DNA from 2 places in the Streptomyces sp. TS71-3 genome. Region 2 is predicted to be linked to the other one. Evidence: riboswitches for the same ligand, from Rfam matches in the RefSeq annotation. Region 2 holds a riboswitch; the other holds the start of a gene.
The links. Region 2 has a riboswitch for S-adenosylmethionine ahead of thrC (threonine synthase). Riboswitches for the same ligand answer to the same signal wherever they lie in the genome.
Positions count from the first base shown of each region.

Region 1: linked by a shared signal. The riboswitch ahead of Sm713_RS18150 (aminotransferase class V-fold PLP-dependent enzyme) and the one ahead of thrC (threonine synthase) in region 2 are both predicted to bind S-adenosylmethionine.

Region 1 covers NZ_BNEL01000001.1:4,487,898-4,499,387, reverse strand. Annotated here, with positions in the region: gene Sm713_RS18180 (hypothetical protein) at 1-417, opposite strand, end outside; gene Sm713_RS18175 (C40 family peptidase) at 757-1,785, opposite strand; gene Sm713_RS18170 (NlpC/P60 family protein) at 2,102-3,121, opposite strand; gene Sm713_RS18165 (NYN domain-containing protein) at 3,653-4,999, opposite strand; gene Sm713_RS18160 (hypothetical protein) at 5,034-5,273, opposite strand; gene Sm713_RS18155 (Lrp/AsnC family transcriptional regulator) at 5,601-5,882, shown strand; gene Sm713_RS18150 (aminotransferase class V-fold PLP-dependent enzyme) at 6,229-7,614, opposite strand; SAM riboswitch class IV at 7,761-7,877, opposite strand; gene trpD (anthranilate phosphoribosyltransferase) at 8,001-9,092, opposite strand; gene Sm713_RS18140 (cytochrome bc complex cytochrome b subunit) at 9,285-10,925, opposite strand; gene Sm713_RS18135 (ubiquinol-cytochrome c reductase iron-sulfur subunit) at 10,922-11,490, opposite strand, start outside.
Region 2 covers NZ_BNEL01000001.1:133,605-145,094, reverse strand. Annotated here, with positions in the region: gene Sm713_RS00695 (PPOX class F420-dependent oxidoreductase) at 1-265, shown strand, start outside; gene Sm713_RS00690 (hypothetical protein) at 470-709, opposite strand; gene Sm713_RS00685 (hypothetical protein) at 706-921, opposite strand; gene Sm713_RS00680 (helix-turn-helix transcriptional regulator) at 1,040-1,882, shown strand; gene Sm713_RS00675 (DUF397 domain-containing protein) at 1,863-2,078, shown strand; gene Sm713_RS00670 (VOC family protein) at 2,182-2,616, opposite strand; gene groL (chaperonin GroEL) at 2,831-4,459, opposite strand; gene Sm713_RS00660 (cold-shock protein) at 5,302-5,505, opposite strand; gene Sm713_RS00655 (MoaD/ThiS family protein) at 6,179-6,457, opposite strand; gene thrC (threonine synthase) at 6,571-8,001, opposite strand; SAM riboswitch class I at 7,995-8,168, opposite strand; gene Sm713_RS00645 (glucosyl-3-phosphoglycerate synthase) at 8,574-9,545, shown strand; gene Sm713_RS00640 (trehalose-6-phosphate synthase) at 10,248-11,490, shown strand, end outside.

The DNA of each region.
Region 1 (11,490 bases), 4.4 Mb from region 2:
GCGGCCGTCCCTGCGGTGCAGGGTCAGGTCGCGGGAGGCGGTGACGGCGGCGGAGTCGTAGCCGTCGATGCGGTAGCGCAGCTCGGCGGTGGCGCCCGCGATGGCACCCGAGCGGTGGAAGGACGTGACGCGGTAGGCCCAGGACTCCAGGGGGACCGCGGCGAGGTTGCGGAAGGCCGTCGCCGAGCGGCGGGTCGCGGCCGCGTCCTCGCCGGCGCCGCCCGTGGCCAGGTAGTCCGTCTCGTCCCGGTCGAGGACGGCTCGGGCGCGGCGGTCCAGGAGGCTCTGGACGTTCGCCTGCGCGGGGTCGGCCGGGGCGGGGTGGTCGCAGCCGACGAGGGCGGCCGAGGCGATGCAGAGCGCGGCGAGCGCGCTCCAGAGCCGTGCCGTTCGTCTGCCACCGTCTTGACCCGCCACGGACACGATCGTACGGCGCCGGGGGCCGGGGCTCTCGGCGAGCGGCTGTCGTCGGGGCCTGGGCGGCCCCGGGCCTCCGTGGGCGCTTCGCGCCCACCCCCGCCGGCGCGAGGGGGTGCTTCCGGCGTCTCCGGACGAGGCTGTCGTTCTCGGTTGCTCGCGCAGTTCCCCGCGCCCCCACGCGGCGGGGCTGCGCCCCAAACCACCAGGCGCTTCGCGCCCCCCACCGCCACCAGCGAGCACTTTCCTCATCTCCGGACCGGACCGTCACTCCCGGTTGCTCGCGCAGTTCCCCGCGCCCCCATACGGCGGGGCTGCGCCCCGATCCGTCGGGGGAGGTCAGATTCGGGTCACCGATGACACCGGCATCATTCCGATGGGGTCGTATCTGACGGGGGCGCCGGGGTACGGGGCGTGGATGACCTGGCCGTGGCCCGCGTACATGGCGATGTGGCTGGCGTCCTCGCGGTAGGCCACCAGGTCGCCGGGGCGGATCTGGGAAAGCGGTACCTGGCTGCCGGCGTAGCGCTGTGACTGCGAGGTGCGTGGCAGGCCGATGCCCGCCTGGGCGTACGCCCACTGGGTGAGGCCGGAGCAGTCGAAGCCGGCCGGGCCGTTCGCTCCCCAGACGTACGGGCGGCCTAGCGCCGAGCGTGCCGCGGCGAGTGCGGTGGCCGCGCGCTGCGATGCGGGCTGGGCGCCGGGGGCGGGGACCTGGCCGGGGCGCGAGGCGTGCGCGTACGCCGCGCGCTGGGCCGAGGTCAGGGTGGCCAGCAGCCGCCGGGCCGTGGTGAGTTTCCGCTCGACGGTGTGCTTGTGGCGAGCCGCGGCCCGGCGGGTGCGCTCCAGCTCGCGCAGGCTGCCGACGGCCTCGGCACGGTCCTGGGCCACGCTGCGCTGGAGCGACTGGTACTCCTTCAGCCGGCCCGCGGTGCGGGCGCCGATCCGGGCGAGGGCGGCGGCGTCCTCCAGGAAGCTGTCCGGTTGCGCGGAGAGCAGCAGCCCCAGGGTGGGGTCGACGCCGCCGGTGCGGTACTGCGCCCCGGCGATCGACCCGAGCGTGCCCCGTATCGTCTCGATGCGGCGCTGCCCGTCGGCGAGCCGGCCCTGTGCCGAGGAGACCTGCGCGGCGAGCCGGGTCGCCTGCTCGGTGGCCCGGTTGTACGCCTCGGTGGCCTGCTCTGCCTGCCGGTACAGCCGGTCCACCTCGGCCTTGGCATCGGCCTCGCGCGCCGCCGGTGCGGCGCCCGCCGGCACCGCGGCGAGCGCGGCGGCCGCGGTGGCCGTGGCGGCGGACAGGACGGTGACTCTGGTGCCAAGGGTGGCCCGGCCCTGGCCGGGCCCGGCGATACGGCGATGAGACCCCACAGGTAGCCGCTCTCCTTCCGCTGTCGAACCCCCAAGACGGGGGAACGCGACGCCAGAGAGTAACCAGACGACTACGCAGGGGCCACAAAGCCACACCGGTGCGCCGCCGTTGGGTTCAGCCGCAGGCGCAGGTCAGCGGTGGATTACGGGGATATGCCGGAGGCGGCGACGGATCCGAGATTCGCTCGTTCGGACGCATCACACGCGGTGTCGATGCCGGATGCCCGGTCCCCACGAAGGGACCGGCTACCGTCCCGGGAGAACGCCGGGCGCCGAACGGCGCCCGGGGCACGGGACGTTCGGACTCGGACGCCGATCAGACGCGGACGCCGAACTGGAAGGGCATGTTGGCCATGGACTCGTAGCGCACCACGGCACCGGTGTGCGGGGCGTGCAGGATCTGGCCGCCGCCCGCGTAGAGGCCGATGTGGCTCAGGTCGCCGTAGAAGAGCACCAGGTCACCCACGCGCAGGTCGCTCTTGGAGTAGATCCGCGTACCGGCGTTGGCCTGGGCCTGGGAGGTGCGGGGTATCGAGACGCCGGCCTGGGCGTAGGCCCAGGAGGTCAGCCCGGAGCAGTCGAACGAGCTGGGGCCCGTCGCGCCGTAGACGTAGGGCGAGCCCATGGCGCGCTGGGCGGCGGCGAAGGCCGCTGCGGCCCGGCCCGAGGCGGAGGTGCCGCCGCCGAGCCGCTCGCTGTCGCGGCTGGCGCGGCTGTCCTGTGCCGCCATGGCCTGACGCTCGGCGGCCGTCAGGGAGTTGAGGAGCTTCTGCGCCTGGGCGAGCTTCCCCTGGACTTCCTTCTTCTTCTTGCCGAGCTCGGTGCGGGTGTCCGCGAGATCCTTGAGCTTGGCGGTGGCTTCCTTGCGCTGCTGTGCCAGGGAGCGCTGCTTCTCCTGGATCTTCTTCAGCGCCTCGACCTGCTGGCCGCTGAGCTGGTCCAGCGTGGTGGCCTTGTCCAGGTAGCTGTCCGGGTCGGACGAGAGGAAGAGCTGGACGGAGGGGTCGATGCCGCCCGAGCGGTACTGGGCGCTGGCGACCGAACCGAGCTGGTCCTGCAGCTGGTTGAGGTCGTCCTGGCCGCGGGCGACCTTGTCCTGGAGGTCGCTGACCTCTTTCTGGAGCTTCTGCTGCTTCTCCTTGGCCCCGTCGTACGCCTCGGTGGCCTTCTCCGCCTCGTGGTAGAGCTTGTCGACCTTGGACTTGACCTCGTCCTTGCTCGGCTTCGGGTCGGCCTGTGCGGCCTGTGAGGTCAGGGCGACCGCAGCTGCGGCGGTTGCGGTGAGCACGGTCACGCGTGCGCGGCTCGGCTGTTTGGATCGACGGTGGGACGCCACGGAGGCGAGCTCCTTCTTCCTCCAGCCGCCTACCGAAACGCTGGTGGGCGGGTGCTCCTCCACCGTCGCTCCCGATGAGCGATCACCCGAGCGGAGGTTCGAGGAGACAGTAGTGACCTTCTTGTGATCAGTTCAAATCCTGACAGGAAAAAACTGCCGCTCCGAGAGGTTTCTTTACTCTCAACTCACCAATAGTGATATGCGGTTGACTTTCCGTCGCGCCAGGAAGCCATATATTCGGGCATCAAAGGCAGACGTTGCCGATGACGCTTAACGGATCAACGTCTCGAAGCCACCTGCCGATGTAACCCCGCGGAGCGGCCTTGAGCGACCTCGAAACGGCGTCAAGGCGCCGTCAATGCGGCGGCGGACTGCGTCCAAGGGCGTTGAAGGGCCTTGCAGAAGGGCCGCCGAGGGGACGCGAGAGGGATCGCGGAGGGGCGGCGAGGGCATCGCAGGGGGCGAAAGCTGCGCCACGGGCGTCACAGCCGGTGTCTGCGGTGAAGATCACACCGTGCTTCGCGGGTTCCGTCAGCCGCGGGAGAGTCGTTTGAGCAGCACCACCGAGGCGACGGGGCGGGCGCCCGCCTTGGCGACCCCGTCAGCCACCTCGCGGTCGGTCGAGACGACGATCACGGGCCGTCCCGGCGGTTCCGCGCGCACCAGTTGGCGGATCAACTCGTCCGCGGTGACCCGTGGTTTGGAGAACAGCACGCGCACCCCGCGCGGCGGGGCGAGGAGCACCGGCGCCGCCAGTTCGGCGCCGTCGAAGACGCAGGTGACCTCGGCGCCGGTCTGCGCGGCCAGCAGGGACAGGGCGCCCAGCAGCCGCAACCGCTGTTTCTCCAGCGGCATCTGGGGATAGCCGGTCTTGGTGACGTTGTAGCCGTCGACGACGAGGTGGGACTGCGGCAGCGCGAGCAACTGGTCGAGAATGGCGGGGTCGTGCTCGGACAGGGCGCGTGCGGCGATGTCCTTCGGGGTCATCCGGCCCGGCTCCACCGCCTCCACGGTCTCGGCAGGGCGCACCGACACGGGCGGCAGGGCGAGTTCGCGGCGCAGGCCCTGGGCGGAGTCGAGCAGGGTGTCGAGCAGCAGCCGTACCCGCATGTCCTCGACGCTGCGGCCCTCGCGGGCGGCCTTGCGGGTGGCCTCCAGGGCCGCTTCGGCCTCACCGAGCCTGGACCGCAGCCGGCGCGTCTCGCTCTCGGCCGCGGACAGCAGCGCCTGACCCTCGGCGCGGACGGCCTCGGTCTCCGCGTGCGCCTTGCGGGCCGCCGCCTCGCCGCGCTTGACGTCGCTGAGGGCGCCGCGGAGTTTGCGGTGCAGCGACTCGGCCTCCTTCCTGGTGGCCTCCAACTCGGCGCGCAGTCCCTCCGTCTCCGTTCTCGTGTGCTCCTTGGCCGCGGCCAGGTCGGCACGGAGACGGTCGAGTTCGGCTCTGTTCTGCTCGTCGGCGCGCTCGGCGTCCGCCCGCTGCACCTCCTCCCCCGCGGCGGTGACCAGCTTGACCCAGCCCGGCGGGCGCAGCACGTAGGCCGCGGCGGCGACGTCGAGCGGGTCGGCGGCGGGCGGTGCGGTTCCCGAGTCGAGGGCGCCGGCCAGCTCGGGCTGGGTGTCGCGGAGCCGCTCGGCGATACGCTGCCGGAACAGCGGCTCGTTCTCCATCGCCGACGCCATGGCGTTGGCGGCGAACTTGACGCGCCTGGTCGGGGTGAAGCGGGCGTACTGGCGGAGCTGGGCGGGCAGCTCGGCGACGGTGAGGCCGCCGAAACCGTCCGAGACGATCTGGACGACACGGCGGCGCACTCCCTCGGGCAGCGGGCGGTCGAGCACCTCAGCGGTGCCTCCCGGCCCCCCGCCTTCGCTCTCCACCATCGTCATCCCATCCGGTCGTCGTGTCGCGGCTCTCTCAGGAGCCGGTGCCGGGCCTCTCCACCAGTTCCACCTGATCCACCGCGCTGCACCAGCGGCAGCGAACGGACTCGATGGTCTCATTCACCACGTCGCGCTCCTCCACCCTGGGCTCGCCGGACAGGTCCAGATGCACGAACTCGACGACCTTGGAGGAACGGGTCACGTCGAAGCGGGTGAGATTGCCGCAGAGGGTGCAGCGCCAACGCGTCTGGGCCGTCGGCAGGGGAATCGTCATCGGGATGTCTGCCTTCCTCGTCCTCGTGTTTCCAGGGTGCGCCTTTTTACTCGGTCCCCCGCGGTGCGCCCGCGTACTCGCACCACCGGGCGCCCTCAGCGGGGCGAGACCTGATCGTTGCGTGGTGCGTTCGGGTCGTAACCCTACGGCCTGACGGGCGGCCCGCGCTCGGGCGCGGACCGGTCTGCCCCGATGTCTCCCGCTGTGCGGACGGCCCCGGTGGCTCCGGGCCCGTGACGGCGGACGGCGGACGGCGGACGGCGGACGGCGGACGGCGGACGGCTACAGTGAAGGCCCAGCCGAGGGCACCGAGGGAGACAGCAAGCCGTGATCACCGCGATCGTGCTCATCAAGACCAGCGTGGACCGGATCCCGGAGATCGCCGAGTCCATCGCCGCGCTGGACAGCGTCAGCGAGGTCTTCTCCGTGACCGGCGACCACGATCTGATCGCCATGGTGCGGGTGGCCCACCATGACGATCTCGCGGATGTGATCCCCGGCCGGATCAGCAAGATCCCCGGCGTGGAGGCCACGGACACGCACGTCGCCTTCCGGACGTACTCGCAGCACGACCTGGACGCGGCGTTCGCGATCGGCCTCGACTCGTAGCGGGCGCCTGCGGCGGGCTTGAGCCGATTGTGCCGCTGAGCCCCTTACGCTCCGCTCTCCGGCGGTGGAGGTTGCTCGCGCCCCACCGCCCAGCCCCTTGCGGTCTCCACGGCGACCACCTGTCCGGTGGGGGTTGTTCGCGCAGTTCCCCGCGCCCCTATCGGGGCACACCCCGGCAAGGCGCGAAGCGCCACCAGAAGGGGCGCGGGGAACTGCGCGACCAGCCACAACGCAACAACCAGACCGCGACCCACCCTCAGGGCCTCCCCCCCCACCGAAGGCGCGAAGCGCCACTAAAGGGGCGCGGGGAACTGCGCAGACAAGCGCGGCGAGGCCGGTCAGAGGCTCACCGGCCCGAAGTGCCCCCGGGAACCGGGACGCGGAGCGGCCGGAGGTGGGGGGCCGGGGCGGCAGATCCCCGGGACAGGGGTGAGCGGGGGCCACCGCGCACCAGGTCCCCCACCGCCCCCACGAACCGTTCCACGTGCTCATCCGGCGTCCCCGCCCCGAAACTCACCCGCACCGCGTTGAGCGACCGCCCGCCGGGGCCGGCGGCAGCCGCCCCGCACTCCCCGGCCTCATCCGACGCACCGCCCAACACCGCCCTGAGCAGCGGGTGCGCGCAGAACAGCCCGTCGCGCACCCCGATCCCGTACTCGGCGGAGAGCGCCGCGGCGAAGTGCGAGCTGTCCCAGCCGTCCACGACGAACGAGAGCACCCCGACCCGCGGGGCGTCCGGCCCGAACAGCGAGAGCACCCTGACCCCCGGCACCCGCGCCAGCCCCTCCTGCACCTTCGCGGTCAGCCGCCGTTCCCGGGCGACCAGTGCCGGGAAGCCCGCCTCGGTCAGCGCCGTGCAGGCCGAGGCGATGGCGTGCGCCCCGATCACGTTCGGGGAGCCGGCCTCGTGCCGGGCGGGCCCCCCGTGCCACTCGACGTCCACGCCGCCGTCCGCGCGCCGCGCCACCCGGCGCGAGGCGCCGCCGCCGGCGAGGTACGGCTCCGCGGCCTCCAGCCAGTCCGAGCGCCCCGCGAGCACGCCGGAGCCGAAGGGCGCGTACAGCTTGTGCCCGGAGAAGGCCACCCAGTCGACGTCGAGCGCGGCGACGTCGACCGGGTGGTGCGGCGCGAGTTGGGCGGCGTCCAAAACGATGCGGGCACCGTGGGCGTGCGCGGCGGCGGCCAGCTCGGACACCGGCCACAGCTCGCCGGTGACGTTCGAGGCGCCGGTGACGCAGACCAGCGCGGGGCCCTGGGGCCGCCCGGCGAGCGCCTGTTCAAGCGTCCGCACCGCCTGCTCGGGCGTCCGGGGCGCCGCCAGGTACGTCACCCGGCGCCAGGGCAGCAGCGAGGCGTGGTGCTCGGTCTCGAAGACGAAGGCCTGGCAGTCGTCGGGCACGGCGCGGGCCAGCAGGTTCAGCGAATCGGTGGTCGAGCGGGTGAAGATCACCTGGTCGTCGCCCCGGCAGCCGAGGAAGCCGGCGACGGTCCTCCTGGCGTTCTCGAAGAGGTCCGTGGAGAGCTGCGAGAGGTACCCGGCGCCGCGGTGCACGCTGCCGTAGTAGGGCGCGTACGCGGCGACGTCGTCCCAGACGCGCTGCAACGCGGGGGCGCTGGCGGCGTAGTCGAGCGCGGCGTAGGTGGTCTCGCCGCCGGTGATCAGGGGGACGCGGACATCGCGGCCCAGGACGGGCAGCGGCTCGTGCACGGGCGCAGGCGTGACGGAGGGCATGGCGGACTCCTGGAAGAGGCTGGGGGGCGCGCGGCGGCGCGATGGCGCGCGGCGCGGTGTGCTGTCGGAAACGGAGGCGGGGCCTGTCGCCCTAGCGCATTCGCCGGCTCACGCGGCAGCTCCTTGAGGACCAGGACCCCTCAAGGGGTCCGCGCTTGCCGTGGACCCTGCTGTCCACGGCCTGGTCTTCACCCGGGGCACCCCGCCACGGACGGAGGGTTGCCGGACAGCGGGCCGGGGCCTTTTCGCTGTCACTCATGACCTGAGGTTGATTATGTCAGCCGTCCACGGGGCGGTCCACCTCGTACCGCGGGCGGCCATGGAAGAAGGGCGGGCGCGCCGGCCGAACACGATCCGGGCGCCCGCCCTTTCGGAGCACTCGTCCGTCAGGCGTGGGTGGCTCTGACCCACGCCTCCAGCACGCCCCGGGCCGCCCCCGAGTCGATGGACTCCGCGGCCCGCGTGATGCCCGCGGCGAGCCGCTCCTCAAGGCCGCTCGCCTCGGCGTCCCACGGCGCGTCCTCGCCCAGTGCCTGAACGGCCACCAGCGCGGCGGCGGAGTTCAGCAGGACGGCGTCCCGCACGGGGCCCCGCTCCCCCGCCAGCACGCGGCGGGCCACATCCGCGTTGTACGAGGCGTCCCCGCCCCGCAGCGCCTCCACCGGCACCATCTCGATGCCCACGGACCGCGGGTCGAAGATCCGCTCCCGGACGGTCCCGTCGTGCACGGCCCAGACCCGGGACGGCGCGGTGGTGGTCAGCTCGTCAAGACCGTCCTCGCCGCGGAAGACCAGGGCGGACGAGCCCCGGTCGGCCAGCACGCCGGCGACGATCGGCGCCCACTTCGCGTCGGCCACGCCCACCGCCTGCGCCCGCACCCTCGCGGGGTTGGTGAGCGGCCCGAGGATGTTGAAGGGGGTGCGGATGCCCATCTCCGCCCTGGCGCGGGCGACGTGCCGCAGCGCGGGGTGGAACCTTATGGCGAAGCAGAAGGTGATGCCCGCCTCCTCGGCGACCTCCGCGACCCGCTCGGGCGCCAGGTCGAGGTTGACGCCGAGCTTCTCCAGCACGTCCGAGGACCCGCTCGCCGAGGAGGCCGCGCGGTTGCCGTGCTTGACCACCTTCGCGCCGGTGCCGGCGACCACGATCGCGGACATCGTGGAGATGTTCACCGTGCGCGCGCCGTCACCGCCCGTGCCGACGATGTCGACCGTGGTCCCCGGGACCTCTATCACCCGGGCGTGCTCGTACATGGTCCGCACCAGACCGGAGATCTCCTCGACGGTCTCGCCCTTCGCGCGGAGTGCGACCGCGAACGCCGCGATCTGGGCGTCGCCGGCCTCGCCGCGCAGGATCCGGTCCATCGCCCACGCGGTGGCCTCCGCCGTCTGGTCACGGCCGGTGAGCAGGGCGTTCAGCACCTCGGGCCAGGAACGACCCGCCGCGATGTCGCCTCCAGCGGGGTGCACAGCGTTCATATGCCGCTCCTGGGTGGGTCGCCTACGGACTAAAGGACAGGAGCCCAGCCTATCCAGCCGGGGACGCGCCACAGGGCCCCGTCCGCGCAGTGGACGGGGCCCTGTGGGGTGACGACACCGGGCCCGGCGGTGGAGCCGGCCGGGGAGGTGACGGCCGCGGCACCGCGGCGCGGGGCCGCGGTGCCGGTCCGGTCAGTGGTGACCGTGGCCGCTGGTGATCTCCTTGTACTCCTCGACCGTGGGCTTCGGGATCTGGTTGCCCTCGCCGTAGTAGCCCTTGGAGAGCTTGGCCCGCAGCTTCTGGGCCGGCTTGAGCTGGCGCTCGACGCCGTTCTCGTCGACCGCGGGGCCGATCTCCGCCGGCTGGTACTGCTCGTGGGCGGTGAGGGTGTGCAGCTGGTCGGCGTCCAGGGGCTCGTGGACCTCGATGAACTCACCGTGCGGCAGCCGCTTGATGATGCCGGACTCGCGTCCGTGCAGCACCTTGTCGCGGTCCCGGCGCTGGAGGCCGAGGCAGATCCGCTTGGTGACGAGGAACGCCACGACGGGCAGGACGAAGAAGGCGACCCGGACGAACCACGTGATCGCGTTGATCGACAGGTGGAAGTGGGTGGCCCACAGGTCGTTGCCGCCGCCGACCAGCATCACGAAGTACCACGTGATCCAGGCCACACCGACGCCCGTACGGGTCGGGGCGTTCCGCGGCCGGTCCAGGATGTGGTGCTCGCGCCTGTCGCCGGTGACCCAGGCCTCCAGGAACGGGTAGACCGCGATCACCACGAGCACCAGCGGGAAGACCACGATCAGCGGGATCGCGACGCCCAGGGCGAGCGTATGGCCGAGGAAGTTGATCTCCCAGCCGGGCATCACACGGATCAGGCCCTCGGAGAAGCCCATGTACCAGTCGGGCTGGGCACCGGTGGAGACCATGTCAGGCCGGTAGGGGCCGATGGCCCAGATCGGGTTGATCGAGGCGATCGCGGCGATGATCGCGATCACGCCGAAGACCAGGAAGAAGAAGCCGCCCGCCTTGGCCATGTAGACCGGCAGCAGGGGCATGCCCACGACGTTCTTCTCGGTGCGGCCGGGGCCCGCGAACTGCGTGTGCTTGTGGTAGAAGACCAGGATCAGGTGGCCCACCAGCAGGCCCATCATGATGCCCGGCAGCAGCAGGATGTGGATCGAGTAGAACCTCGCCACGAAGTCGCCGCCCGGGAACTCCCCGCCGAACAGGAAGAACGAGATGTAGGTGCCGAGGACCGGCGTGGCCAGGATCGCGCCCTCCATGAACCGCACACCGGTGCCGGAGAGCAGGTCGTCGGGGAGCGAGTAGCCGGTGAAGCCGGTGAACATGCCGAGCACGAAGAGCAGGAAGCCGAAGATCCAGTTGATCTCGCGCGGCTTGCGGAAGGCGCCCGTGAAGAAGACGCGCATCATGTGCACGAACATGCCGCCGAGGAAGATCAGCGCCGCCCAGTGGTGGATCTGCCTTATCAGCAGACCGCCGCGGACGTCGAAGCTGATGTGCAGCGTGGAGTTGAACGCCTCCGACATCAGCTGGCCCTTGAGCGGGACGTAACTGCCGTTGTACACCACCTCGTTCATCGAGGGGTGGAAGAACAGCGTCAGGTACACACCCGTGAGGATGATGACGATGAAGCTGTAGAGGCAGACCTCGCCCAGCATGAAGGACCAGTGGTCCGGGAAGATCTTCCGCATGTTCGTCTTGGCCAGCGAGTAGAGCCCGAGCCGGCCGTCCGCCCAGTCGGCCACCCGCTCTCCGGCGGGCGCCTGGTGGCGGGTCGCGTTGCGTGTGGTGCTGCTCATCGTCATCCACGCTCCCAGAAGGCAGGACCGACGGGCTCAGCGAAGTCGCCGAGCGCTTCCAGGAACCCGTCCGGGTTCACGCCGATGCGCAGCTGCGGCAGGGCGTGACCGGCCGGGCCGAAGAGCACGCGGCCCCCGTCGGAGAGGTCGAAGGTGGACTGGTGGCACGGGCAGAGGACGTGGTGCGTCTGCTGCTCGTACAGGGAGATCGGGCATCCCACGTGGGTGCAGATCTTCGAGTAGGCGACGATGCCGTCGTGCGACCAGTCGAGCTCGCGCTTGTCCTTGATGTTCCCGGGCTGCAGCCGGATGATCATCAGAGCGGCCTTGGCGATCTGCTGCTGGAAGTCCTCGTTGGTCTCCTCCAGGCCGTCGGGCTTGGCGAAGGTCAGCGAGCCGACCGGGATGTCGGCGGGGCGCAGCGGCTGGTCGGTGTTCATGTTGACCAGCAGCTTGCCCTTGGTCCACATGGTGTGGCGGAGCTTGGTGCCGGGCTTCGGGCCGAGGCCGCCGAGCAGGAAGACACCGCCGAGCGGGACCAGGGCCAGCGCACCGAACATCGTGGTGCGGA
Region 2 (11,490 bases):
CACGACGGTGGACCGCCAGCAGGGCCGGAACGTCGCCCGCGACCAGCGCGTCACGATCCTGATCAGCCCTCCGGACGAGCCGTACAGGTACGCCGAGGTCCGCGGCACCGCCACGGTCACCCCCGACCCCGACCGCCGCATGCCCGACGAGCTCTCCCTCAAGTACCGGGGCATGCCCTACGCCCAGGCCAACCCGAACTCCGTGAACGACGCGGACCGCGTCATCGTCCGGGTGACCCCCGACAAGGTGACGGGCCGCTTCTGACACAGACCCGCACGCGAGCGTCGCGGGCCCCGCCCCCGGGGCCCGCGACGGCGAGGGCCCCGGACCACCTGCGCCCCCCGATGGCGGGAAAGCCGAGACAAAAGGCAAGCCGGTTCAAGGGGCGCGGGGAACTGCGCAAACACCCCCGCGACGAGACACCCAACACAAGAGACCAACCCCGGAGCCCGGCACAGCCAGCGCAGCTCACGGCACCCACTTGCGCCGATTCGCCTCCCGCACCCGCGCCCGCAGCACCTCCCCCGGCTCGGCCACATCCACCTCCCCCGGAGGACAGTCCCACCTCCGCCCGCCCCCGGGCGGACGCAACTGCACGTACCCGCCCTCGTACCCCATCACCTCCCCCACTCTGCCGTCCCGCCCGTCCCGCACGTACGAGCCGATCGCCGGCCGCCGCTCCCCCGCCGCGGGCTCCGTGGCGCTCACCGCCTCACCTCGCTGAGGACGGCGACCAGGCGCTGCGCCGTGTCGACGTTGCAACGCCCCAACTCCACGAGCGGGTACGGCTCCTCGCTCGCCGCGGTCAGCGGGTCGACGCGCAGGGACGGCAGCACCACCCCGAGCGCCGCCAGCGCGCCGCGCAACCGGTTCACCACGTCCTCCACGGCCTGGATCCCCTCCACCGACTTGGCCACCATGATCCTCCAACTCCACGCTCAGTACCTGAGTTCTCCACAAAGAGTGGCGGATGGAGAGCTACCCTGACCACTGTCGGTGAACAACACCACTCTCTGTGGCACAGTTTGGGAGGCTGCCATGCCGGGCCCGAAGGATCTCGACCCCACCTCCTCGCCCCGCGCGATGCTCGGCAGCGAGCTGCGCCACGCCCGCGAGCGCGCCTGCCTCACCCAGTCGGAGCTGGGCGAGCCGCTCTTCGTCAGCGGTTCCTTCATCGGCCAGCTGGAGGCCGGTACGCGCCGCATGCAGTTGGAGTACGCCGTCCAGTTCGACGAGATCCTCGGCACGGACGGCTTCTTCACCCGCAACTGCGAGGCGTCGGCCAGGTCGAGGTACCCGGACCACTTCGCGGAGGCGGCGGAGGCGGAGGCGGTCGCCACGGAGATCAGGGAGTACGCGCCGCTGCTCATCCCGGGGCTCCTCCAGACGGAGGCGTACGCGCGGGCCGTGTTCCGCGCGTACCGGCCCACGGCCGAGGAGGAGGTCATCGACGAGCTCGTGGCCGCCCGGCTGGACCGGACCCGGCTGCTGGACGATCCGACGACACCGATGTTGTGGGCGGTACTCGACGAGGCGGTGCTGCGCCGGAGGGTCGGGGGCGCGGCGGTGATGGCGGAGGCTCTGGGGCACGTGGCGGCGGTGGCGCGGCGGCACCGGGCGATCGTTCAGGTGATTCCCTTCACCGTCGGAGCACATGCCTGCCTTGACGGCGCGCTGAAACTGATGTCCTTCCCCGACGCTCCCAAGCTCGCCTACGTCGACGGCCCGAGCATGGGAAAGCTGATCGATGACCCGGCCAAGGTCAGCAGATACCAGCTGACTTACGACCTGCTCGGTGCCGTTGCACTTCCGCCATGGGATTCGATGGTCCTCATGGAATCAGTGGCACAGGATTACGCCCATGGAGCACAGAAGCCATGACCACGACCTGACCCGGGCCGCCTGGCAGAAGTCCAGCCACAGCGGAGGCGACGGTGCCAACTGCCTCGAAATAGCCACCGGCTTCCACGGCATAGTCCCGGTGCGCGACTCGAAGAACACCGCAGGGCCCGCCCTCCTCTTCCGGGCGCCCGCCTGGGCGGAGTTCGTCGTGGGGATCAGGAACAGCGCGGCCTGAGCCTCCCCGTACGCAACACCCCCCGCCGACCGATCGCCGGATCGACGGCGAAGGCCGCACCGCGGCGACGCGGCTCGCGCGGCCTCCCCGGCCCGCGGCCGGACTACGCCGCTCTCGCGGCCACGCAGAACCCGTTGCCCTCCGGGTCCGCCATCACCAGATGATGGCCGTCGACCTCCACGAGGACGCTGCCGCCCGCGGCCGTGAGCCGTGCCCCCTCCGCCCTGATCCTCGCCCAGCGCTCCCCCGCCGTGCCGTGGCCCGGGACGCGTATGTCGATGTGCAGGCGGTTCTTGGCGGTCTTGGGCTCGGGAACCCTGAGGATCGACAGGCGGGGCCCCACCCCGTCGGGGTCGCAGAGCCAGGCGCCGTCCTCCTCGTCGCCGGCCTCCTCCGGGCCGAACGACGCCAGCCACTCCTCACGGGTCGCGAACGGCGCCAGCGGCGGCTCGTCCACGTAGCCGAGCGCCGTCTTCCAGAAGGCGGCGAGCACGCGCGCGTCCGCGCAGTCGAAGGTCAGATCGATTCGGATCGCCATGCCCAGGACCGTACAACCCGCCACTGACAGCCCCTCCCTGGAAGACCCGCCGCTGAGGGACCGTCCCGGAAGCCCCGCCACCGACAGCCCGTCCGAGAAGCCCCGCCACCGACAGCCCCGTCCCCGGAGACGACCGAGGGCGGCACCCCCTGAAGAGGGGATGCCGCCCTTGGTGTGAGCGAAAAGCTCCGAACCTCCGAACCGCGGTGGCGGATCAGAAGTCCATGTCACCGCCCGGCATACCGCCCGGCGCGCCGGCGGCGGCGCCGGCCTTCTCCGGCTTGTCGGCGACGACGGCCTCGGTGGTGAGGAAGAGGCCGGCGATCGACGCGGCGTTCTGGAGCGCGGAACGCGTCACCTTCGCCGGGTCGATGATGCCCTCGGCGACCAGGTCCACGTACTCGCCGGTCGCGGCGTTCAGGCCGTGGCCCGGGGTGAGGTTGCGGACCTTCTCCACCACGACGCCGCCCTCAAGGCCGGCGTTCACGGCGATCTGCTTGAGCGGGGCCTCCAGGGCCAGCTTCACGGCCTGGGCACCGGTGGCCTCGTCGCCGTCCAGCTCGAGCTTCTCGAAGACCGACGCGGCCTGGAGCAGCGCCACGCCACCACCGGCGACGATGCCCTCCTCGACGGCGGCCTTGGCGTTGCGGACGGCGTCCTCGATGCGGTGCTTGCGCTCCTTGAGCTCCACCTCGGTGGCGGCGCCGGCCTTGATGACGGCCACGCCGCCGGCCAGCTTCGCGAGGCGCTCCTGGAGCTTCTCGCGGTCGTAGTCCGAGTCGGAGTTCTCGATCTCGGCGCGGATCTGGTTGACCCGGCCCTGCACCTGGTCGCTGGAGCCGTTGCCGTCGACGATGGTGGTCTCGTCCTTGGTGATGACGACCTTGCGGGCGCTGCCGAGCAGGTCCAGCGTCGCGTTCTCCAGCTTGAGACCGACCTCCTCGGAGATGACCTCGCCACCGGTGAGGATGGCGATGTCGCCGAGCATGGCCTTGCGGCGGTCGCCGAAGCCCGGGGCCTTGACGGCGACGGACTTGAAGGTGCCGCGGATCTTGTTGACGACCAGGGTCGACAGGGCCTCGCCCTCGACGTCCTCGGCGATGATCAGCAGCGGCTTGCCGGACTGCATGACCTTCTCCAGCAGCGGAAGGAGGTCCTTCACGTTGCTGATCTTCGAGTTGGCGATCAGGATGTACGGGTCGTCGAGGACGGCCTCCATACGCTCCATGTCGGTGGCGAAGTACGCCGAGATGTAGCCCTTGTCGAAGCGCATGCCCTCGGTGAGCTCCAGCTCCAGACCGAAGGTCTGCGACTCCTCGACGGTGATGACGCCTTCCTTGCCGACCTTGTCCATGGCCTCGGCGATCAGCTCGCCGATCTGGGTGTCGGCCGCGGAGATGGAGGCGGTGGAGGCGATCTGCTCCTTGGTCTCCACGTCCTTCGCCTGCTCCAGGAGGGCGGCGGAGACGGCCTCGACGGCCCGCTCGATGCCGCGCTTCAGCGCCATCGGGTTGGCACCGGCGGCGACGTTCCGCAGGCCTTCCTTGACGAGCGCCTGGGCGAGGACGGTCGCCGTCGTCGTACCGTCACCGGCGACGTCGTCCGTCTTCTTGGCGACCTCCTTGACGAGCTCGGCGCCGATCTTCTCGTACGAGTCCTCGAGCTCGATCTCCTTGGCGATGGACACGCCATCGTTGGTGATCGTGGGGGCGCCCCACTTCTTCTCCAGCACGACGTTGCGGCCCTTGGGGCCGAGCGTCACCTTGACGGCGTCGGCGAGCTGGTTCATGCCGCGCTCAAGGCCGCGCCGTGCCTCCTCATTGAACGCGATGATCTTGGCCATGTGAAGTGGTCCTCCCGGACAACAGAGGTCTCCCCATGCCCTGTGAGAGCGTGGGGCGGGATTGCTCCGGACCGCGCTGGCGCCCGCGACGGACGGTCTGCCTGCCGCCGCGGTTCCTTGCCCCGCGGCGCCTGCGGACCTCACCGACCCGGTCCTTCTTTTTGTCACTCTCACCTTCAGAGTGCTAACGCCAATGATTAGCACTCTCCCCACCCGAGTGCAAGGTTCCGCTGCGGCGGGTGGCCCGGGGCGGGTGGGCGGTGCGTCTGCGTGCGGCGTGCGGCGTGCCGGTTGCGCGGTTCCCCGCGCCCCTGATCGGGCTCGTCCAGCCCCTTGCCGCCTCTCGTGCGGCTGACCGGCCGCGGGCTGTTTTGCGCAGTTCCCCGCGCCCCCCGATCGCAGCCCGTCCAGCCCCCTGCCGCCCCTCGTGCGGCTGACCGGCCGCGGGCTGTTTTGCGCAGTTCCCCGCGCCCCCCGATCGCAGCCCGTCCAGCCCCCTGCCGCCCCTCACGCGACCAACCGTCCACGGGCTGTTTTGCGCAGTTCCCCGCGCCCCGGCCGCAGCCCGTCCAGCCCCCTGCCGCCTCTCACGCGACCGACCGGCCGCGGGGGCCTTTCGCGCAGTTCCCCGCGCCCCGGCCGCAGCCCGTCCAGCCCCCTGCCGCCTCTCGCGCGACCAACCGTCCACGGGGCTCCTTCGCGCAGTTCCCCGCGCCCCTGATCAGGGAACGTCGGCCGCCAGCCGCTCCCGCCCGGCTGACCGTCCCCCGGCATGGCGAAGGGCCCGCGCCCCGGGTGGGGTGCGGGCCCTTCGGTAAACGTCGCTGTATTCAGTCGGCGCTTCAGCCGGCCACACGGACCATGTCCGCCTGCGGCCCCTTCTGGCCCTGCGAGATCTCGAACTCGACCCGCTGGCCTTCCTCCAGGGTGCGGTAGCCGTCCATCTGGATCGCGCTGTAGTGGACGAAAACATCCGCACCACCGTCGACCGCGATGAAGCCGTAGCCCTTCTCCGCGTTGAACCACTTGACGGTGCCCTGAGCCATGCCTAACTCCCCTATTACTGGCCCTTGCACAGGACCGCACTTCGCGGACCCGGGTCAGACCTCACGCCCCAAATGGTTGGGGGTGTGCGCCGGAACGCGTCGACCGCGGCTGAATGTATCTGTCCAACTGCCGTCTGCAACAGGTCAAGCGGACGAGAAATCTGGGCAGCGCAGATCGTAAATAGCCGGAGAATTCCCAAGAACTCAGGGCAATTCGGGCCGGGCAAAAGCCGTGAAGGGCTGAAAAGAGTCGGGGACTTTGGCCATTTCTCGACGGCAAACGGCCGCACTCCCCCAGGCCCCGACTTGGGGCGAGCGGGCGCGTTCCCAAACTCTACCGCTTTCAATCCTACTGAATTGCCCCCTCCGCTTCTTCTCCGGAGGGGGCAATCACAGGGACGGTTCGGGGCGTCGAACGGTTCCGCGGGCCGGAGCGGCCTCCGGGAGGCGCCGGGACGGGCGGACTCGTGAGGCCTGAGGGGGCTGAGAGGCCTCCGGGGACGGAGAGGAGCGACGACAGGGGCGGCGCATTACCCGGAGCACGGAGGCACGAAGGGGGCGCACTTGATATGCACCTGCCGGGCGACGCGGTCGCGCCCCGGCCCCGACAGGCCGACGGGGCGCCCCGCTCCACGGCTGGGGCGCCCCGCTGTGCGGCGTCGAGCGGCGGGTGTCAGCAGCCGCCTGCGACGGCGGGGATGATCGAGACGCCCGCGCCGTCCGGGGTGGCCGTCTGGAGGCCCTGCTCGAAGCGGACGTCGTCGTCGTTGACGTAGACGTTCACGAAGCGGCGCAGCTTGCCCTGGTCGTCGAGGACGCGGGCGGAGATCCCGGTGTGCCGGGTCTCCAGGTCCGCGATGACCTCACCGAGCGTGGTGCCCTCGGCGGGCACTTCGGCCTGGCCGCCGGTGTAGGTGCGGAGGATGGTCGGGATGCGGACGTTCACGCTCATGTTCAGACCTTCCTGGTCCTGGTCGTGGTGGTGGTCTCTGGTGGGCGGGGCCGGGTGGGGGCGGCGGCGGGGCGGGCGGCCCAGGCGGCTCGTCCGGCCCGGTGGGTGCTGGCTCAGCCGGCCAGTCCAGCCGCGCGGAACTCGTCCAGGCTCGGACGGATCGTGGCCGTGGGGCCGGTGGTGGGGGCGACGGCGTCCAGCGTCTTCAGGCCGTCGCCCGTGTTCAGCACCACGGTGGTGAGGGTGGGGTCGAGCACGCCGGCCTCGACGAGCTTCTTCGTCACGCCGACGGTGACGCCGCCCGCGGTCTCCGTGAAGATCCCCTCGGTGCGGGCGAGGAGCTTGATGGCGTCGACGATCTGCGCGTCGGTCACGTCCTCGACGGCACCGCCGGTGCGGTGCGCGATGTCCAGGACGTACGGGCCGTCCGCGGGGTTGCCGATGGCGAGGGACTTGGCGATGGTGGCGGGCCGCTGCGGGCGCACGACGTCGTGGCCGGCCTTGAAGGCCGTGGAGACCGGGGAGCAGCCCTCCGCCTGGGCGCCGAAGATCTTGTACGGCTTCTCCTCTACGAGGCCCAGCTTGATCAGCTCCTTGAGGCCCTTGTCGACCTTGGTGAGCTGCGACCCGGAGGCGATCGGGATCACCAGCTGGTCCGGCAGCCGCCAGCCGAGCTGCTCGCAGATCTCGTACGCCAGCGTCTTGGAGCCCTCGCCGTAGTAGGGGCGGAGGTTGACGTTGACGAAGCCCCAGCCCTCGCCGAGCGGGTCGCCGATGAGCTCGGAGCAGAAGCGGTTGACGTCGTCGTAGGTGCCCTCGATGCCGACCAGGTCGCCGCCGTAGACGGCCGCCATGACGACCTTGCCCTGCTCCAGGTCGTGCGGGATGAAGACGCAGGAGCGGAAGCCGGCGCGCGCGGCGGCGGCGCCGACGGCGCCCGCGAGGTTGCCCGTGGACGAGCAGGACAGCGTGGTGAAGCCGAACGCGCGCGCGGCCTCCACGGCCTGGGCGACGACGCGGTCCTTGAACGAGTGCGTGGGGTTGCCCGAGTCGTCCTTCACGTACAGGCCGCCGGTGATGCCCAGCTCCGCGGCGAGCCGGTCGGCCTGGACGAGCTTGGTCCAGCCGGGGTTCAGGTTGGGCTTCTCGGCGACGTCGGCGGGGACGGGCAGCAGCGGGGCGTAGCGCCAGAGGTTGCTGGGCCCGGACTCGATCTTCCGGCGGAGCGCCTCGGGGTCGCCGAGGGGGAGGTCGTAGGCGACCTCCAGCGGGCCGAAACAGCTCTCGCAGGCGAAGATCGGGCCGAGCGGGAAGCGCTCGCCGCACTCGCGACAGGAAAGGGCGGCGGCGGGGCCGAGGTCCACGGCCCCGGAGGCGGCTGGGCCGGGGACGGTCCCGGAGGTTCCGGAGGTTCCGGATGCCCCGGATGTCTCGGCTCCGGATGTCCCGGTTCCGGGTGCCCCGGACGCTTCGGAGGTGGTGCCGGTCGTGCTGCCGGCGGCAAAAGACTGCGCAGCCATGATGGCGAGGCCCTCTCTCCTCATCTTCCTCGCGACGCGTCTCGCCGCGAGACGGAATTGGCACCTTCCCTAGTCGGGGTCTCGCCGTCGCCTGCGCGGCGGACGGTGCACCGCGTGCGTGCACGGCGTGGCCGACTGGAGGGTTGCCGGGGCTTCAACGGGCCGTATCCCTCTGCCCCTCTGGATGAGCGCTATGGCACGGGAGCCGGTGGGCGGCTCCGGTGCGTTTGTCTCGCAATGGCCCCGGCATGCGGGGGCCATCCGCGTTGTTCAAGACTGTAACCGACGTCCGGGATAGTTGAGATAGTCGTCCGAACCGCGAGATGGATCACACGCCTGCGTTTCGGCCGGTCCGGCGGCCTGCGGCGGGCGGTGCGGGGCGGTGGGAGTGCGGGGGTGGGGCCGGGCGTGCCGGGAGGTTTGGGGTCTGGGGTCCGGGGTTCCATGGTGACGGGGGTCCGTGGTTCTGCGGGGCCGGGCTTCGGGGGGCCGGGCTTCGGGGGGCCTGGGCTTCTGGGCTTCCGAGGGGCTGGGCTTCTGGGGCTCCGGGCTTCGGGGCTTCTGGGCTACTTAGGGAATCGAGAGGGACGCGAACCGTGCTGGAAGAGGTCGAGTGGTGGCTGGACCGGCGATCGTCGTCGGTGGCCGACCGGCCGCGGCATCAGCTCGCCGCCGCCAAGCGCGCCGGCGGCGCGACGGTCAGCGTCGTGCTGCCTGCGCTCGACGAGGAGGAGACGGTCGGCGAGATCGTCTCGGTGATCAGGCGCGAGCTCATGGGGGTGCGCGGGGCGGCGGTGCCGCTGGTGGACGAGCTGGTCGTCGTCGACTCCGGGTCCACCGACCGCACGGCCGAGGTGGCCGCGGCGGCGGGCGCGCGGGTCGTGCACCGCGACGAGATCCTGCCGCGGATCCCCGCGCTGCCCGGCAAGGGCGAGGTGCTCTGGCGCTCGCTGCTCGTGACCGGCGGCGACATCGTGTGCTTCGTCGACGCGGACCTGCGCGAGTTCTCGGCCGACTTCGTGGCGGGCATCGTGGGGCCGCTGCTCACCGAGCCCGACGTGCACCTGGTGAAGGCCATGTACGACCGGCCGCTCGACGGCCGACCCGGCGAGGGCGGGCGGGTCACGGAGCTGATGGCGCGCCCGCTGCTGAACCTCCACTGGCCCCGGCTCGCCGGGTTCGTCCAGCCGCTGGGCGGCGAGTACGCGGCCCGCAGGTCGCTGCTGGAGCGGCTGCCGTTCCCCGTCGGGTACGGGGTCGAGCTGGGGCTGCTCGTGGACGCGCTGCACACCGTCGGGCTCGACGCGCTGGCCCAGGTGGACGTGGGTGAGCGGCTGCACCGGCACCAGGACGGGCGTGCGCTCGGGCGGATGGCGGCGGCGATCTACCGGACGGCGCAGGTGCGGCTTGCGCGGGGGCATGTGGGGGGTCGGTCGATGGTTCGGCCTGTGCTTACGCAGTTCGAGCGGACCGGGGAGGGGTTTGAGCCTCGGTCGTATGCGGTGGATGTGGAGGAGCGGCCGGCGATGAATCTGGTGCCGGAGTATGCGGAGCGGAGGGCGGCTTAGGGGTTCGCCTGTGGGGGTGCCCCTTCGGGTCGGTTTGCGTGTGCGGGTCGGTCGTGGCTGGCCGCGCAGTTCCCCGCGCCCCTCCGGGGGCGCCCCTTACAGGGCGGCACCCCGGTTCCCTCAGGGGCGCGGGGAACTGCGCGCTCAGCCGGCCACCGGCCGATGGTCCGAACACGACCTGCGCCACTTCCCTGGACGGTGGAACGCCATCTGTTACGTCGTGGGGCGGGGCCGCGGGCGGATATCCGTCCTCGGTCCCGCGTCCTCCGCCAACAGAAGGCTCCCCGGGGCCTGACGCAGGACACTGCGGGCGGACATCCCCCCACGCCCCCTCACGTCACATCGGCGGCCAACGGCCGGTGAGGGTACGCGCCCCTGCGCGGACGGGGCGAAGAGGGCACGTCTCGTACGCGACAGCGGCCGAGTGGGGGTACGCGTTCCTGCGCGGACGGGGCCAAGGGGGCACGTCTCGTACGCGACAGCGGCCCGGCGGGGTACGCGTCTCCTACGCGGAGAGGGGCAAGGGGGGCACGTCTCGTCGGCGAGTGGGGCTGCGCCTCCTGCGTGGAGACTGCGGGTCTCGTCGGCGGGTGGCGGGCTGTGCGGGTACGTGCGTGCCCCCTGCAGAGTGGCCGACGGAAACGTTTGAGCGTTTCCGCGGATGGCTAGGTTGGCGACATGGCTTCCGTTCCTGCTGCCCGGATCCTCGTCGCGTCCAACCGCGGGCCGGTCTCGTACACCGTGCTCGGCGACGGGTCGATGCGCGCCAAGCGGGGCGGGGGCGGGCTGGTGTCCGGGCTCTCCGCGATCGGGCCGGACGCCGACGCCGTCTGGGTGTGCGCGGCGCTCGGTGACGGCGATCGGGTGGCCGTGGAGCGTACCGGGGGCAGACTGCCCAGCGAGGACACCGGCGGGCAGCGCGTCCGGATGCTCGGTATCGCGCCGGAGGTGCACGCCGCCGCGTACAACGGCATCGCGAACTCCGTGCTCTGGTTCGTGCACCACATGCTGTACCAGATCCCGCTGGAGCCCGTCTTCGACGCGGAGTTCCGGCAGCAGTGGGCGGCGTACGAGGAGTACAACGCCGCGTTCGCAAGGGCGCTCGCCGAGGAGGCCGCCGAAGGCGCCGCGGTGCTGGTGCAGGACTACCACCTGGCGCTGGTGCCGGGGATGCTGCGGGAGCTGCGGCCCGATCTGCTCATCGGGCACTTCTCGCACACCCCGTGGGCGCCGCCGGAGTACTTCCGGATGCTGCCCGACGACATCGCGGAGCAGGTGCTGCGCGGCATGCTCGGCGCCGACCGCCTCGGCTTCCTGACGGGCCGGTGGGCGGCGGCGTTCACGGCCTGCTGCGAGGCCGTGCTGCCCGACGGCACCGGCGGCACCCGGATCGGGGTCCACGGCCTCGGCGCGGACGGGGACTTCCTGCGCGAGCGCGCGCACCGCGAGGACGTCGACGAGCGGCTCGCCGTGCTGCGCGGCCAGATCGGCACCGACCCCGAGGGCCGCCCGCGCCGCACCATCGTGCGCGTGGACCGCACCGAGCTGTCCAAGAACATCATCCGCGGGCTGCTCGCGTACCGGCAGTTCCTCGCCGACCACCCCGAGTGGCACGAGCGTGTCGTGCACATTGCCTTCGCCTACCCGTCCCGGCAGGACCTCGCCGTCTACCGGGACTACACGGCGGAGGTGAGCCGCCTCGCCGCGGAGGTCAACAGCACGTACGGGTCGCTCGGCTGGACCCCCGTCGTGCTCCATGTGGAGGACGACTTCGCGCGCTCCCTCGCCGCGTACCGGCTCGCGGACGTGGCCCTGGTCAACCCCGTGCGGGACGGCATGAACCTCGTCGCCAAGGAGGTGCCGGTGGTGTCGGACGAGGGGTGCGTGCTGGTGCTGTCCCGGGAGGCCGGCGCGTACGAGGAGCTGGCCGACGAGGTGATCGCCG